DNA from 2 places in the Streptomyces sp. NBC_00887 genome. Region 2 is predicted to be linked to the other one. Evidence: predicted binding sites of a transcription regulator. Region 2 holds the regulator's gene; the other holds the start of a gene.
What was found. The regulator HspR, encoded in region 2, represses chaperone genes until heat shock. The targets are predictions, from matches to a motif close to TTGAGNNNNNNNNNCTCAA.
Positions count from the first base shown of each region.

Region 1: the regulator HspR is predicted to act here: its motif matches at 2,669-2,687, upstream of lon (endopeptidase La).

Region 1 is NZ_CP108788.1:4,600,097-4,607,233, reverse strand. It holds gene OG844_RS20820 (ATP-binding protein) at 1-731, opposite strand, end outside; gene OG844_RS20815 (response regulator transcription factor) at 728-1,465, opposite strand; gene OG844_RS20810 (spermidine synthase) at 1,697-2,380, opposite strand; gene lon (endopeptidase La) at 2,710-5,136, shown strand; gene OG844_RS20800 (polysaccharide deacetylase family protein) at 5,256-6,020, opposite strand; gene OG844_RS20795 (lysozyme) at 6,184-7,017, opposite strand.
Region 2 is NZ_CP108788.1:6,081,736-6,088,872, reverse strand. It holds gene clpB (ATP-dependent chaperone ClpB) at 1-40, opposite strand, end outside; gene OG844_RS27920 (pyridoxamine 5'-phosphate oxidase family protein) at 178-579, shown strand; gene OG844_RS27915 ((2Fe-2S)-binding protein) at 682-1,002, opposite strand; gene OG844_RS27910 (5'-nucleotidase) at 999-1,259, opposite strand; gene OG844_RS27905 (helix-turn-helix transcriptional regulator) at 1,412-2,419, shown strand; gene OG844_RS27900 (LuxR C-terminal-related transcriptional regulator) at 2,481-3,524, shown strand; gene OG844_RS27895 (heat shock protein transcriptional repressor HspR) at 3,555-4,001, opposite strand; gene dnaJ (molecular chaperone DnaJ) at 4,003-5,193, opposite strand; gene grpE (nucleotide exchange factor GrpE) at 5,287-5,940, opposite strand; gene dnaK (molecular chaperone DnaK) at 5,937-7,137, opposite strand, start outside.

The sequences.
Region 1 (7,137 bases), 1.5 Mb from region 2:
TGCAGCCGTTCCGCGTCCGCGTGCGCGGTCAGCTCGGGCGGCGACACGTCGAGGTGCAGATGGACGTCCGTACGGGAGTGGTTGCCGGAGCCCGAGGAGAGCCTGCGGTGCGAGGCCGCCAGGTTCGCTTCCTTCAGGACCCCCGACAGATAGGGCCACACCTCGAAGCGGCGTGCCTTCAGCGTGACCACGCCGTTGTCCAGCCGTGAGAGGTCCAGCAGCGTCTCCACCAGCCTGCCGAGGCGCTCGGTCTGCTTCAGGGCCGTACGCATCGTCTCGGGATCGGCGGCGGACACGCCGTCCACCACGTTCTCCAGTACGGCTCTCAGCGCCGCGATGGGGGTGCGCAGCTCGTGCGAGACATTGGCCACCAGCTCCTTGCGGTGCCTGTCCTCGGCCTCCAGGTCGTCCGCCATGCGGTTGATCGTCTGCGCCAGGTCGCCGAGCTCGTCGCGGCGTCCGGCGCCGCTCACCCGTCTCGTGTAGTCGCCGTGCGAGATCGATCGGGCGACAGCTCTCATCTCGTCCAGCGGTGCGGTCAGGCCGTGGGCCACGAACTGGGTGATCAGCAGCGTGGCGATCACCGAGAAGACCGTGATGAACCTGAACTCGGTCCTGGTGCGCAGCGCGACGATCAGCAGGCCGGTCGTGATGAACACCGAGACCACGACGAGCGTGCCCAGCTTGGCCTTGATCGAGAAGGGCCGCAGTCCGGAGCCGGGCCGCGTCATGGCGCGGGAGTCTCCAGGGCGTAACCGACGCCGTGCACCGTTCGGATCCGCTCGGCGCCGATCTTCCGGCGCAGCGCCTTGATGTGGCTGTCGACCGTACGGGTGCCCGAGGCGTCCGCCCAGTCCCACACCTCTGCCAGGAGCTGCTCCCGGGACAGCACCGCGCGCGGTGTGTTGGCCAGGCAGACCAGCAGGTCGAACTCGGTCGGCGTCAGGTGGACGTCGTCGGCGCGCACCCGGACCCGGCGCTGCGCGTGGTCGATCTCCAGCTCGCCGAGGCGCAGGATGCCGCTGCGCGGGGTGACCGCGGCCAGCGCGGCCCGCTCCACCCGCCGCAGCAGGACGTGCACCCGCGCCGCCAGCTCACGCATGGAGAACGGCTTGGTCATGTAGTCGTCGGCGCCGACCCCGAGCCCGACCAGCATGTCGGTCTCGTCGTCGCGTGCGGTGAGCATCAGCACCGGTACGGGGCGCCGGGCCTGCACACGGCGGCAGACTTCCAGGCCGTCGAAGCCGGGAAGCATGATGTCGAGCACCATCAGATCAGGCTGCCAGGCCTCGGCCGCGTCCACGGCCGCCGGACCGTCCAGTGCGGTCTGCACCAGAAAGCCCTCGGCCCGCAGACGGGCGGAAATGGCGTCGACGATCGTCGCGTCGTCCTCGACCACCAGAACCCGGCGCTGAGCCCCGGGGGTGGCCGCGACGCCGTTGTGGGTGGTGTGTGTCTGTTCCATCGCCCCGCCCCTGCCCGTTCTCGCGGAGGCCATTCCCCCGGAGGCACGGTTATCGCTTGTGGATTTCGTGGGTGATCCCTTGTGCCGGTCAGAGCGTAAAGGCAGAAGACGGCTCACGGCTACGCAGGGTGTTGACCGAGGTGAAGGTGTTACCTCCCCGGGAGCGGCGGATCGTCGGCCATGTGGCGCTTGGCCCGCGGGATACCGGGGCGATGGATACCGGGTGGGGGTTCAGGCACTCCGGAGTGCGAGATGGACCACGTCGGGCACACCTCGGGCAACGGCTACTTCTTCGGTCCGTACCGCGTGGAATCCGGCATTCCGTAAGGCGTTCTCGAAGTCCGCGGACGGCTGCGCGGACCACACGGCAAGGACTCCGCCGGGCGTCAGGCGGGCCAGGCAGGCCGCGAGACCGGCCGGTGAATAGAGGCTTCCGTTGCCCTCCGTGACGGTCCAGTCGGGGCCGTTGTCGATGTCCAGGCACAGCGCGTCGTAACGCTCCGTGGTCGTACGGAGGTGCTCGACGAGGTCCGTACGGAGGATCTCGGTCCGCGGATCGGTGAGCGCGGCCCCGGAGATCCGGCCGAGCGGCCCCTCCAGGTGCCAGTCCACGATCGCCTGTTCCCGCTCGACGACCACGATCCGGCCCCACTGCTCGCCGGCCGCGGCGCGAACCAGCGAGAAGCCGACGCCGAGCCCGCCGATGAGCACGGCAGGGTCCTGTCGCCCGTCGGGCAGCGCGTCGAGCGCCGCGTCGATCAGCAGCCGCTCCGAGCGCCCGTCGGAGGTGTCCATGAGGAAGCAGCCGTTGGCGATGATCTCCAAGTCGTCGCCGCGCTCCCGCAGGACGACTTCACCGTACGGCCCTTCGCGCCGGTCGAGGGTGACGGGGCGGTGGACGTCTGTGACGGACATGTGGGCGGTCTCCGGTCTCCGGTCGGCGGCGGGACGGTCGGCGGGTCCATCATCCCCAGCCGCCGCCGCCGGGACCATCGGATTTCCGCAGTGTCACCCTCCGGCCCGCGCGGCCGCCGTGTTCGATCTCGCCGCTCGCGGGGCGGCCCGTCGGGAATGGCAGTGCCACGCGGAACGCTGCCGTAGAGGCATGCGCCGTGGGGCCCGCAGGCCTCGGGGCGGGGCAGGGCTCCAGGGCGATCGCTGAGAGCGAACACCCGGTGGGGAACATTCGGTAGCTCAGAAGCATTGAGTCCACATAACTCAACTTGCCTGCCGAAGGGGAGATCATGACTGCTGAGTCCACGTCCCAGGCGTCCACGCCGGTCGACCTGCCCGTGCTGCCGCTCGACGACGAGGTCGTGCTTCCCGGAATGGTGGTGCCGCTCGATCTGTCCGATGCGGAAGTACGTGCCGCCGTGGAGGCGGCCCAGGCCGTCGCACGGCCCGGCGGCGGCAAGCCCGAGGTGCTGCTCGTCCCCCGTATCGACGGGAACTACACGGGGACCGGTGTCCTCGGGACCGTCGAGCAGGTCGGGCGGCTCTCGGACGGGGACCCGGGCGCTCTCATCCGCGCCCGTCACCGGGTACGGATCGGTGCCGGGACCAGCGGGCCCGGCGGGGCGCTGTGGGTGGAGGGCACACGGATCGAGGTGTCCCTGCCCGATCCACTGCCCGGCTCCGCCGCCGAACTCGCCAAGGAGTACAAGGCGCTCGCCACCAGCTGGCTGAAGAAGCGCGGTGCCTGGCAGGTCGTGGACCGGGTGCAGCAGATCGAGGACATCTCGGCGCTCGCCGACAACTCCGGGTACTCGCCCTTCCTCACCACCGCCCAGAAGGTCCAGCTGCTGGAGACCGTGGACGCGGTCGCCCGGCTCAAGCTGGCCGTCCAGTGGCTCGGCGAGCACCTCGCCGAGCAGGACGTCGCCGAATCCATCGCCAAGGACGTCCAGGAGGGCGTCGACAAGCAGCAGCGCGAATTCCTGCTGCGGCGCCAGCTCGACGCCGTACGCAAGGAGCTCTCCGAACTCAACGGTGATCCGGAGGACGAGTCCGACGACTACCGGGCGCGTGTCGAGGCCGCCGAGCTCCCCGGGAACGTCCGTGAGGCCGCGCTCAAGGAGGTCGAGAAGCTGGAGCGCGCGTCCGACCAGAGCCCCGAGGGCTCCTGGATCCGCACCTGGCTGGACACCGTCCTGGAACTGCCGTGGACCGAGCGGACCGAGGACGCGTACGACATCAGGGGCGCCCAGGAGATCCTGGACGCGGAGCACGCCGGCCTGCAGGACGTGAAGGAGCGCATCACCGAGTACCTCGCGGTGCGCAAGCGGCGTGCCGACCGCGGGCTCGGTGTGGTCGGCGGGCGGCGCGGCGGTGCCGTGCTGGCGCTGGTCGGTCCGCCGGGGGTGGGCAAGACCTCGCTCGGTGAGTCCGTGGCGCACGCCATGGGCCGCAAGTTCGTCCGCGTCGCACTCGGCGGCGTCCGGGACGAGGCGGAGATCCGCGGCCACCGGCGTACGTACGTCGGCGCGCTCCCGGGTCGCATCGTCCGCGCCATCAAGGAGGCCGGTTCGATGAACCCGGTCGTCCTGCTCGACGAGATCGACAAGGTCGGCTCGGACTTCCGGGGCGACCCCGCCGCCGCCCTGCTCGAGGTGCTCGACCCGGCGCAGAACCACACCTTCCGCGACCACTACCTGGAGGTCGAACTCGACCTCAGCGACGTGGTGTTCCTGGCCACGGCGAATGTGCTCGAAGCCATCCCGGAAGCCCTGCTCGACCGCATGGAGCTGGTCAGGCTGGACGGCTACACCGAGGACGAGAAGGTCGTCATCGCCCGCGACCACCTGCTCCCGCGCCAGCTGGAGCGGGCAGGTCTGGAGAAGGACGAGGTGAGCCTCGACGAGTCGGCGCTGCGCAAGCTGGCCGGCGAGTACACGAGGGAGGCCGGCGTACGGAACCTGGAGCGGGCGGTCGCACGACTGCTCCGCAAGGTCGCGGCACAGCACGAACTGGGCGACCGCGAGCTCCCGTTCACGGTGACCGATGAGGACCTGCGGGGCCTGATCGGACGCCCCCACCACGTGCCCGAGTCCGCCCAGGTACCGGCCGAGCGCCGCACCGCGGTGCCGGGCGTGGCCACCGGGCTCGCGGTGACCGGAGCGGGCGGCGACGTGCTGTTCGTCGAGGCGTCGCTGGCCGACCCGGAGACCGGGGCGTCCGGACTGACCCTCACGGGCCAGCTCGGCGACGTGATGAAGGAGTCCGCCCAGATCGCGCTGAGCTTCCTGCGGTCGCACGGCGCGGAGCTGGAACTGCCGGTCGCGGACCTGAAGGACCGCGGCGCGCACATCCACTTCCCGGCGGGCGCCGTTCCCAAGGACGGCCCGAGTGCCGGCATCACGATGACGACGGCGCTGGCCTCGCTGCTCTCGGGGCGGCTCGTCCGTACCGATGTGGCGATGACCGGTGAGGTGTCACTGACCGGACGGGTGCTGCCGATCGGCGGTCTGAAGCAGAAGCTGCTGGCCGCGCACCGGGCGGGCATCACCACGGTGGTGATCCCCAAGCGGAACGAGGCCGACCTGGACGACGTCCCGGCCGAGGTCCTCGACACCCTGGAGATCCACCCGGTCACCGATGTCCGCCAGGTGCTGGAGATCGCGCTCGCTCCGGCGTCGGTCGGGGCAGAGGAGAGGATCCCGGCTGCGGCGTAGGTGTCACGCAGTGACGGGCGTGGCACCACGGACACGGCCGGTACGGACGGCCCGCTCCTCCCGCGAGGGAGGCGCGGGCCGTTCCGCGTTCCTGAGGAGGGGGCCGGGGCGCGGGCGGTTCAGGGGCGGTACACCGTGCCGGCCTCCGGTTCCGCGGGGGCCATCAGCTGGGGGACGGTCACGAAGGTGTAGCCGCGGTCCTTCAGGGTGTCGATGATGCCCGGCACCGCGGGGACCGTCCCCCGGTAGATGTCGTGCAGCAGGATGATCCCGTCCCTGCCGGCCTGGTCGAGAATCCGCTTCCTGATCAGCGCGGAGTCGTTCGTGGAGTAGTCCTTGGCGGTCGCGCTCCACAGGATCTGGGAGAGCCCGAGCTCCTCGCAGATCCCGGAGACCGTGTCGTCGGTACGGCCCTGCGGCGGGCGCATCAGCCGCGGCCTCTTCCCGGTGATCCTCTCGATCGCGAGCTGGGTCTTCTCCAGCTCGGCGCGTATCTCGCCCGGCTCCCTGTCCGTCAGGATCTCGTGCGTCCAGGTGTGGTTGGCGACCTCGTGCCCCTCGGCCTGGATGCGCCGCACGGTGCCGGGGTGCTTCAGGACGTGGTCCCTGCCGAGGAGGAAGAACGTGGCCGGCACCTTCTTCTCCTCGAGGACGTCGAGGAGGTGCGGGGTGTCCTTCGCCGGACCCGCGTCGAATGTCAGCGCGATGCACTTCGCCCTGCGGCAGTCCACCTGGCCGAACGACCCCTTCGCGTCGGACGGGGCGTCCCGGCGTGCGGACCCCGGGGCGGTGGTCTGCATCGAGCAGCCGCTGAGCGTCAGTGCGAGCGCGGCGGCGAGGGCGGCGGCCGGTCCCGTACCGAACGACGACATCTTTCTGGGCACGGCAACGTCACTCCTTCGTGGCTGAGCCGCACACCTGCGGTGCGGCACGCCGCGACTATACATAGTGCGTATACGCGCGATGTATAGTGAGTGCCCGGGCAGTACGGAGCCCCGGCGACGTGGGTCTTGTCACCGGGGCCCGGGTCGTGCGGGTGGGGTCCGATCAGCCGTTCGCGAGTGCCTGCACGCGGTCGAGGGCGCCGTTGAAGTGGTTGTGGTCACCGACCGTGGGGCCGGACGACGTGTACTGCCACATCGTGTAGAAGCCCCAGCCGGCCGGCAGTTCGCCGACCGTGGTGTTGTAGCGGGCCACCCAGAGCGGGTTGGTGGCTCCGAAGCTCGCGTTGTTGCCCGTGCAGTCCTTCCACCAGCTGGTGGCGGTGTAGATCACCGGGTCGCGCCCCGTGCGTGCCCTGTAGGTGTTCGTGAAGTCGCGGATCCAGGAGACCATCGCGGCCTGGGTCTTCCCGTAGCACTGCGCGCCGTAGGGGTTCCACTCGATGTCGAGCACGCCGGGCAGCGTCCTGCCGTCCCTGGACCAGCCGCCGCCGTTGTCCACGAAGTAGTTGGCCTGGGCCGCACCGCTGGTCGTGTCGGGGGTGGCGAAGTGGTAGGTGCCGCGGATCATGCCGACGTTGTACGAGCCGTTGTACTGCTGCGTGAAGTAGGTGTTCTTGTAGTACGTGCCCTCGGTGGCCTTGACGTAGGCCCACTTCACGCCGCTGTTCCACAGGGTCTGCCAGGCGACGTTGCCCTGATGGCCGCTGACGTCCACACCTTCGGTCTGGACGGCGGCGGGGCCCGTGGGGCTGCCGCCCTGCTGTCCGTCGTGGGCGATGACGCCCTGGCCCATCCTCGCCGTACCGCGCTGAGGAACGTCGGCGGCGCCGGCCGCGCCGGGCAGCGCGAGCAGGAGGGCGAGGGCGGCGAGGAGGGATCCCGCTGCGGCGAGGCGCGAGCGGCGGGTCGTTCCGGATCCGGATCTGTGCACGGGCATCTGCGTGCCTCCGAGGACTCGGTGGGGGGAAGTGCCGGCCCAGGAGCGTGTGCGGGACACTCCTGCGGTGCGTGCCGCCATGGTGTGGACATGCCACCCGTGACACTCATGAAGCTACGC
Region 2 (7,137 bases):
TGAGGGCGTCCCGGCTCCTGTTGGTCAGCTCGGCGTCCACGGGCGTTGTCTCCTCCTTGTGCTGGTGCTTCTCGGCTTCACTGAAGTATGACTCGAATAACGGGTACAAAGTTGAGTCTATTCCACTCAAGCCTGACCGGGTGCGGGTGTGGGGGCCGTTCTCTCTAGGCTGACCCCATGCCTGACGTTCGCAACCTCGGCCCCGAGTACCTCGCCTTCTGGCGGGAGCGCCATGTGTGCACCTTGACGACGCTCCGCCCTGACGGCACCCCGCATGTGGTGCCGGTCGGCGTGACGTACGACCCGGAGACTCGGCTGGCACGTGTCATCACCAGCGGGAACAGCCGGAAGGTCGCCCACGTCCTGGCGGCGGGCCCCCAGGGCGCACGGGTCGCGGTCTGCCAGATGCAGGGACGCCGCTGGGCGACCCTGGAGGGCCTCGCGACGGTCCGCACGGAGTCCGGGCAGGTGGCGGACGCGGTACGCCGTTACGCGCAGCGGTACGAGCGCACTCCGGCGCACAACCCGGAACGGGTCGTCATCGAGATCGCCGTGGACCGGGCGCTCGGCAGAGGCTGAGAAATCCATCCGGGCAGCACAACGGCGCCATCGTGTTCAGGTCACGATGGCGCCGTTGTGTGGGGGAAGCGCCTGAACGACATGGAACGACGGGGGAATCGTTCAGGCACTGCGGGGGGTGGCGGAGATGGCTTCTTGTTCGAACAGCTCGTGGTCCCGCTGATCGAGATTGACGAAAATCATGCCGTACCTCACGGCACAGCGAACCGGTTGCGGCGCTCCGCGGGGCCGGCGCAGACAGCGATAGGCGCGGACGTCGTCGTCCGTTTCCATCACCACGACGATCGGCTCTCCGAACAGGGTGACCATCAACGAATCGCCATGGCCGGTGAGCGCCGTGAGCAGATCGATGAAGTGCCACCCTGACCGATAGGCCGTGGCCATCTCCCGCCGGAAGGTGCGGTCGTCCGGTGGGGTGGTCATGCGCCGGTAAGGGCCGGAGCGGACCAGGCGATGTCACCTGGTACCGACGCCGCCGGAGCGCCCCAGGCGATGTCACCCGATGCGGGCGCGGCCTCGGCACCCCAGGCGATGTCACCTGGCGCCGACGCTGCCGGAGCGCCCCAGGCGATGTCACCCGATGCGGGCGCGGCCTCGGCACCCCAGGCGATGTCGCCCGATGCCGCGACGGCCTCCCCGCCCCATGCGATGTCGCCCCCGCCCGCCAGTCCAATGCCCAAGGCTGCAACGAACGAGGCGGCAAGCGCCGAGCGAAGCATTCGCTTATACATAGTCGGCTTCGTCCTCACTTGTGGATTCTTCTCCCCCGCACTTAAGACGATGTCTCACCCAGGCACTCGAACACCACTGAGTCGATGCATCATGTTCCTGCATGTTCAGGAACCTGGGGGGTGGAGATATGACCACAAGCTACACAAAGCCGACACATCCTCACGGGATCACCGAACTGTGCGAAGAAGGTGGGCGCCTTTACGCCAGCGCATTGCGCTCCGGGCGCATCGCCCGCGCCGAGGCGGCAGCCGCCCCGTGTCTGATCGACTTCGCCCTAGTGCACCCCGATCCCGACGACGCGGACTGGCTCCGGCCGGTACCCCCGTCCGCCGCACTGGCCAAACACCTGCACCCGCTCGAACGCGAGATCCTGGAACGCCGCCGGCGCTCCGTCCTGCTCACCGAGTCCTTCGAGCCCTACATGGACATCAGCGCCCAGGACCCGCCGACCACCCACGCGATCACGGTCCTTGAAGGCGCCAACCGGATCAACGCGGCGCTGGACCTCGCCACGGCCGAGTGCCGAACGGAGGTCCTGACCGTCCAGCCGGGAGGCGGCCGGAGCGAGGACCGCCTCATCGAGGCCCTGGAACGGGGCCTGTCCGTCGTGGACCGCGGCGTACGCATCCGCACGCTCTACCAGCACACCGTGCGGCACAGCCCCAGCACACTGGCGTACGCCGAACGTATTGCGGACGACAACGTGGAAATCCGCACGCTCGAGGAACTCATCGAGCGCCTGATCATCTTCGACCGCACGGTCGCCTTCATCCCGGCCACGGACGACCGCCAAGTCGCTCTGGAACTGCGGCATACGGGACTGGTCGAGTACCTCGCCAAGGTCTTCGAACAACTCTGGACCCGAGCCGCTCCCCTGCTGGAGGAAGTCAAGTACAACCCGACAACCCTCGGCATCAGCGGAGTTCAGCATGCGATAGCCCAACTCCTCGTCGAGGGACACGTCGACGACTCGATCGCGCGCCGTCTCGGCATGAATGTCCGCACCTGCCGCGCACATGTGGCCAAACTGAACGCCGCGCTCGGCAGCAACAGTCGCGCCCAACTCGGCTATCTGATCGCACAGTCAGGGATCCTGGATCAGGAGTGACCGCTCCTGGCGCACCACGATTCCCCCGGATCCAGGCTTCCGCCACCGTCATCTTGTTGCAGTGCAAAAAAATGAGGGCCCCCAAATCGACGCGGAAAAGGCAAACCCGACCCATGCGCATGGGAATCGAGAACTGTGCGACCCGGCGATACGCCTGTACGAGGAAGCGCTGCGCGCGGGACGTCTCCCCCGCGCCGACCTGGACTCCGCTCCGTGCCTGCTGGAGATGGCCCTCGTCCAGCCCGACCCGGACGACGACGCGTGGCTTCGTCCCGTCCCGCCGTCCGCCGCTCTGGCCCACCTGCTGCAGCCCATCACCAGGGAGATAGACGAGCGGATACGTCTGACCTCCGCGCTGTCAGGGGCGCTTGCGCCGCTGATGGCCGTCGCCGATGAGGACCCCAACCACGCGATCACCGTGCTCGAAGGACGGTCGCTGATCGTCTCCGTGCTCCGGGAGGCCTCCACCCATGCCAAGGAGGAGGTCCTGACGGCGCAGCCGGGGGCCAACAGGCTCACACACAACATGCGGCAGGGGCTGGAGAACGCCCGCTCCGCGATCGCCTCGGGAGCCCGTCTGAGGCACCTCTACCAGCACCCCGCACGGTACAGCCCCGGGCTCAAGGACTACGTGGCGGAAATACCGTCCGACCGCCTCCAGGTGCGGACCGTCGAGCAGAGCGTCGAACGGCTCATCATCTTCGACCGCGCCGTGGCCTACATCCCCGCCACTCCCACGCGTGAGACGGCACTGGAAATCCGCCATCCCGCCCTCGTCACCTATCTCACCCAGGTCTACGAGGTCCTCTGGGCGCAGGCCACCCCCCTCACCCAGCAGCTCCCGGCAACCGTCCCGGGCGCCCCCGTCACCGCCGTCCAGCAGAGCATCGCCCGGCTGCTGACCGAGGGCCACGTCGACGACGTGGTCGCACGCAAGCTGGGCATCAGCGTCCGCACCTGCCGCTCCCACATCTCCAAGCTCATGCAGACGCTCAATGCCCGCAGCCGGACCCACCTGGGGGCGCTCATCGTCCGGTCCGGCATCGCCGAGGCCGGCACCGGGACAGCACAGAGGCCCGCCCCCGGGGTCATGAACGGGTCATGACGCCCCGGGGGCGGGCCTCCGCAGCCGGTCTCAGTCCTTCGGCCTCTTGGGCCGCCAGACGACCAGCGCGCTGGTCTGCTGCACGTCCTGGTACGGCACCAGGTCGCGCCGGTACGAGGCGTGCACCTGGGCCTCGCGCTGCTGCATGGCCACCGCCGCACCGTCCACCGCCGCGGAGAGCTCGGCGACGCGCTGCTGGAGCGCGGCGACCTGGTTCTCCAGCTCGATGATGCGCTTGATGCCCGCCAGGTTGATGCCCTCGTCCTGCGACAGCTGCTGCACCGTGCGCAGCAGTTCGATGTCGCGGGCCGAGTAGCGCCTGCCGCGTCCGGCCGTACGGTCCGGCGAGACCAGGCCGAGGCGGTCGTACTGGCGCAGCGTCTGCGGATGCAATCCCGAGAGCTGGGCCGCGATCGAGATCACGTACACCGGTGATTCATCGGTCAGCTGGTACGGATTGCGCCGACGGCCGTCCATCTCAAGCTCCCTTCGCAGCCTGGAACAGCTCCGCCCGCGGGTCCTCCCCCGCGGTCGCCTTCCGGTAGGCCTCCAGCGCTTCCTGAGCCTCCGCGCCGAGATCCTTGGGCACGGACACCTCGACGGTGACCAGGAGGTCGCCACGGGTGCCGTCCTTGCGCACGGCTCCCTTGCCGCGGGCCCGCATCGTACGCCCGTTGGGGGTACCGGCCGGGAGTTTCAGGGTGACCGGAGGTCCGCCGAGCGTGGGGACCTTCACCTCGCCGCCGAGTGCCGCCTCCGCGAAGGTGACGGGCACGGTGACGGTGAGGTTGTCGCCCTTGCGGCCGAAGACCGGGTGGGCGTCGACATGGACGACGACGTAGAGGTCGCCTGCCGGGCCGCCGCGCTCGCCCGGGCTGCCCTTGCCGCGCAGCCGGATCCGCTGGCCGTCCAGCACGCCCGCCGGGATCCGCACCTGCATGGTGCGGGCCGACTTCGCCCGGCCGCTGCCCTTGCAGACCTCGCAGGGGTCCTGGGCGATGAGGCCCCGGCCCTTGCAGTCCACACAGGGATCGGTGAGCGAGAATCCGCCGCCGCTGCCGCGTGACACCTGACCGGTGCCGACGCAGGTCGGACAGACCCTCGGGGTGCCGTTCCTGTCGCCCGTGCCCGAACACGCCTTGCAGGGCGCCTGGCTGGACATCCGCAGCGGGACCGTGGCCCCGTCGACGGCCTCGGTGAAGCTGAGCGTCACCTCGGACTCGATGTCCTGGCCGCGGCGCGGCTGGACACGGGTGCCCGCGCCGCCCCGGTTGAACAGTCCGCCGAAGACGTCGCCCAGGCCGCCGCCACCACCGCCGAACCCGCCGGCACCGCCGCCCTGGCCCGCACCCGGGGCACCCCCGAAGAGGTCCCCCAGGTCGAAGTTGAAGTTGCCGCCCGCACCGCCGGGACCCGCCCGGAAGCCTCCGTTGCCGAAGAGGGCGCGCGCCTCGTCGTACTCCTTGCGCTTCTTGGGGTCACCGAGGACGTCGTTCGCCTCGGAGATCTCCTTGAAGCGCTCCTCCGCCTTGGCGTCGCCCTTGTTGGCGTCCGGGTGGAACTCGCGGGCGAGCTTCCGGTACGCCTTCTTGACCTCGGCGTCGGTGGCGTCCTTGGGGACGCCGAGGACCTTGTAGTAGTCCTTCTCGACGAAGTCCTTCGTGCTCATCGACGTCCCTCCTTCCGGACGATGGGCCGTGCGGCCGGCCTTGTGGCCGGCCGCACGCCCCGTCGGTGTTCACCGCAGTGGTCGGACTGGACGTCAGACCTCTTCGGTTCCACCGCTCTCCTCGTCGTCTGCCTTCTCTTCCTTCGCCGCCGCGGGCGTGGCGCCCGGCTGCGGCTCGGCCACGGCCACCCGCGCGGGGCGGATGGTGCGCTCCCCGATGCGGTACCCCGGCTGCAGGATCGCCACGCAGGTCGTCTCGGTGACGTCCGGCGCGTACGAGTGCATCAAGGCCTCGTGGATCGTCGGGTCGAAGGGCTCGCCCTCCTTGCCGAACTGGTGCAGGCCCAGCTTCGCGACGACCGTCTCCAGCGATTCGGCCACCGACTTGAAGCCGCCGACCAGCTCGCCGTGCTCCCGTGCGCGGCCGACGTCGTCCAGCACGGGCAGGAGCTCGGACAGAAGGCCCGCGACTGCGACCTCCTTGACCTGCACCCGGTCGCGCTCGACCCGCCGGCGGTAGTTCTGGTACTCGGCCTGGAGCCGCTGGAGGTCGGCCGTGCGCTCACTGAGCGCCGTACGGACCTGGTCCAGCTGCGCCGTCAGGGCCGCTGTCTGCTGTACGTCCCCGGCCGGGGCCGCCGCCTCCTCGGTGGAGGGGGTGGCGGCGGCCTTCGGCTCGACGTCGTCGGAGTTGGCGCCGGAGGGGACGTCGGGCTTCTCGTCGAAGCCCGGAGTCTCCTCGGTCACGCCGCACCGCCCTTGTTGTCCTTCTCGTCGTCCACGATCTCGGCGTCGACGACATCGTCGTCGGCCTTGGCGCTGTCGTCACCCGGGGTGTCGGCGCCGGGCGTCGCACCCTCGGCCTGGGCGTTGGCGTACATCGCCTGGCCCAGCTTCTGGGAGACGGCCGCGACCTTCTCGGTGGCGGTACGGATCTCGGCGGTGTCCTCGCCCTTGAGCTTCTCCTTCAGCTCGGTGAGCGCGGTCTCCACCTCCGTCTTCACGTCACCGGGGACCTTGTCCTCGTTGTCCTTGAGGAACTTCTCCGTCTGGTAGACGAGCTGCTCGCCCTGGTTGCGCGACTCGGCGGCCTCGCGACGACGGTGGTCCTCGTCCGCGTACTGCTCGGCCTCTTCGCGCATCCGGTTGACCTCGTCCTTCGGCAGCGAGGAGCCACCGGTGACGGTCATCTTCTGCTCCTTGCCGGTGCCGAGGTCCTTCGCGGCGACGTGCATGATGCCGTTCGCGTCGATGTCGAACGCGACCTCGATCTGCGGGACGCCACGCGGGGCCGGCGGCAGGCCGGTCAGCTCGAACATGCCGAGCTTCTTGTTGTACGCCGCGATCTCGCGCTCACCCTGGTAGACCTGGATCTGCACGGACGGCTGGTTGTCCTCGGCCGTCGTGAAGATCTCGGAACGCTTGGTCGGGATCGTGGTGTTGCGCTCGATGAGCTTGGTCATGATCCCTCCCTTGGTCTCGATACCGAGGGACAGCGGGGTCACGTCGAGGAGCAGGACGTCCTTGACCTCGCCCTTGAGGACACCGGCCTGGAGCGAGGCGCCGATGGCGACGACCTCGTCCGGGTTCACACCCTTGTTGGCGTCCTGACCGCCCGTGAGCTCCTTGACGAGCTCGGCGACGGCCGGCATACGGGTCGAGCCACCGACGAGAACGACGTGGTCGATCTCGGAGAGCTGGATGCCCGCGTCCTTGATGACGTTCTGGAACGGGTTCTTGCAGCGGTCCAGGAGGTCAGCGGTGAGCTGCTGGAACTGCGAGCGCGTGAGCTTCTCGTCCAGGTGCAGCGGGCCCTCGGCCGAAGCGGTGATGTAGGGCAGGTTGATCGTGGTCTCGGTCGAGGACGAGAGCTCGATCTTCGCCTTCTCCGCAGCTTCGCGGAGACGCTGGAGAGCCATCTTGTCCTTGGACAGGTCCACGCCG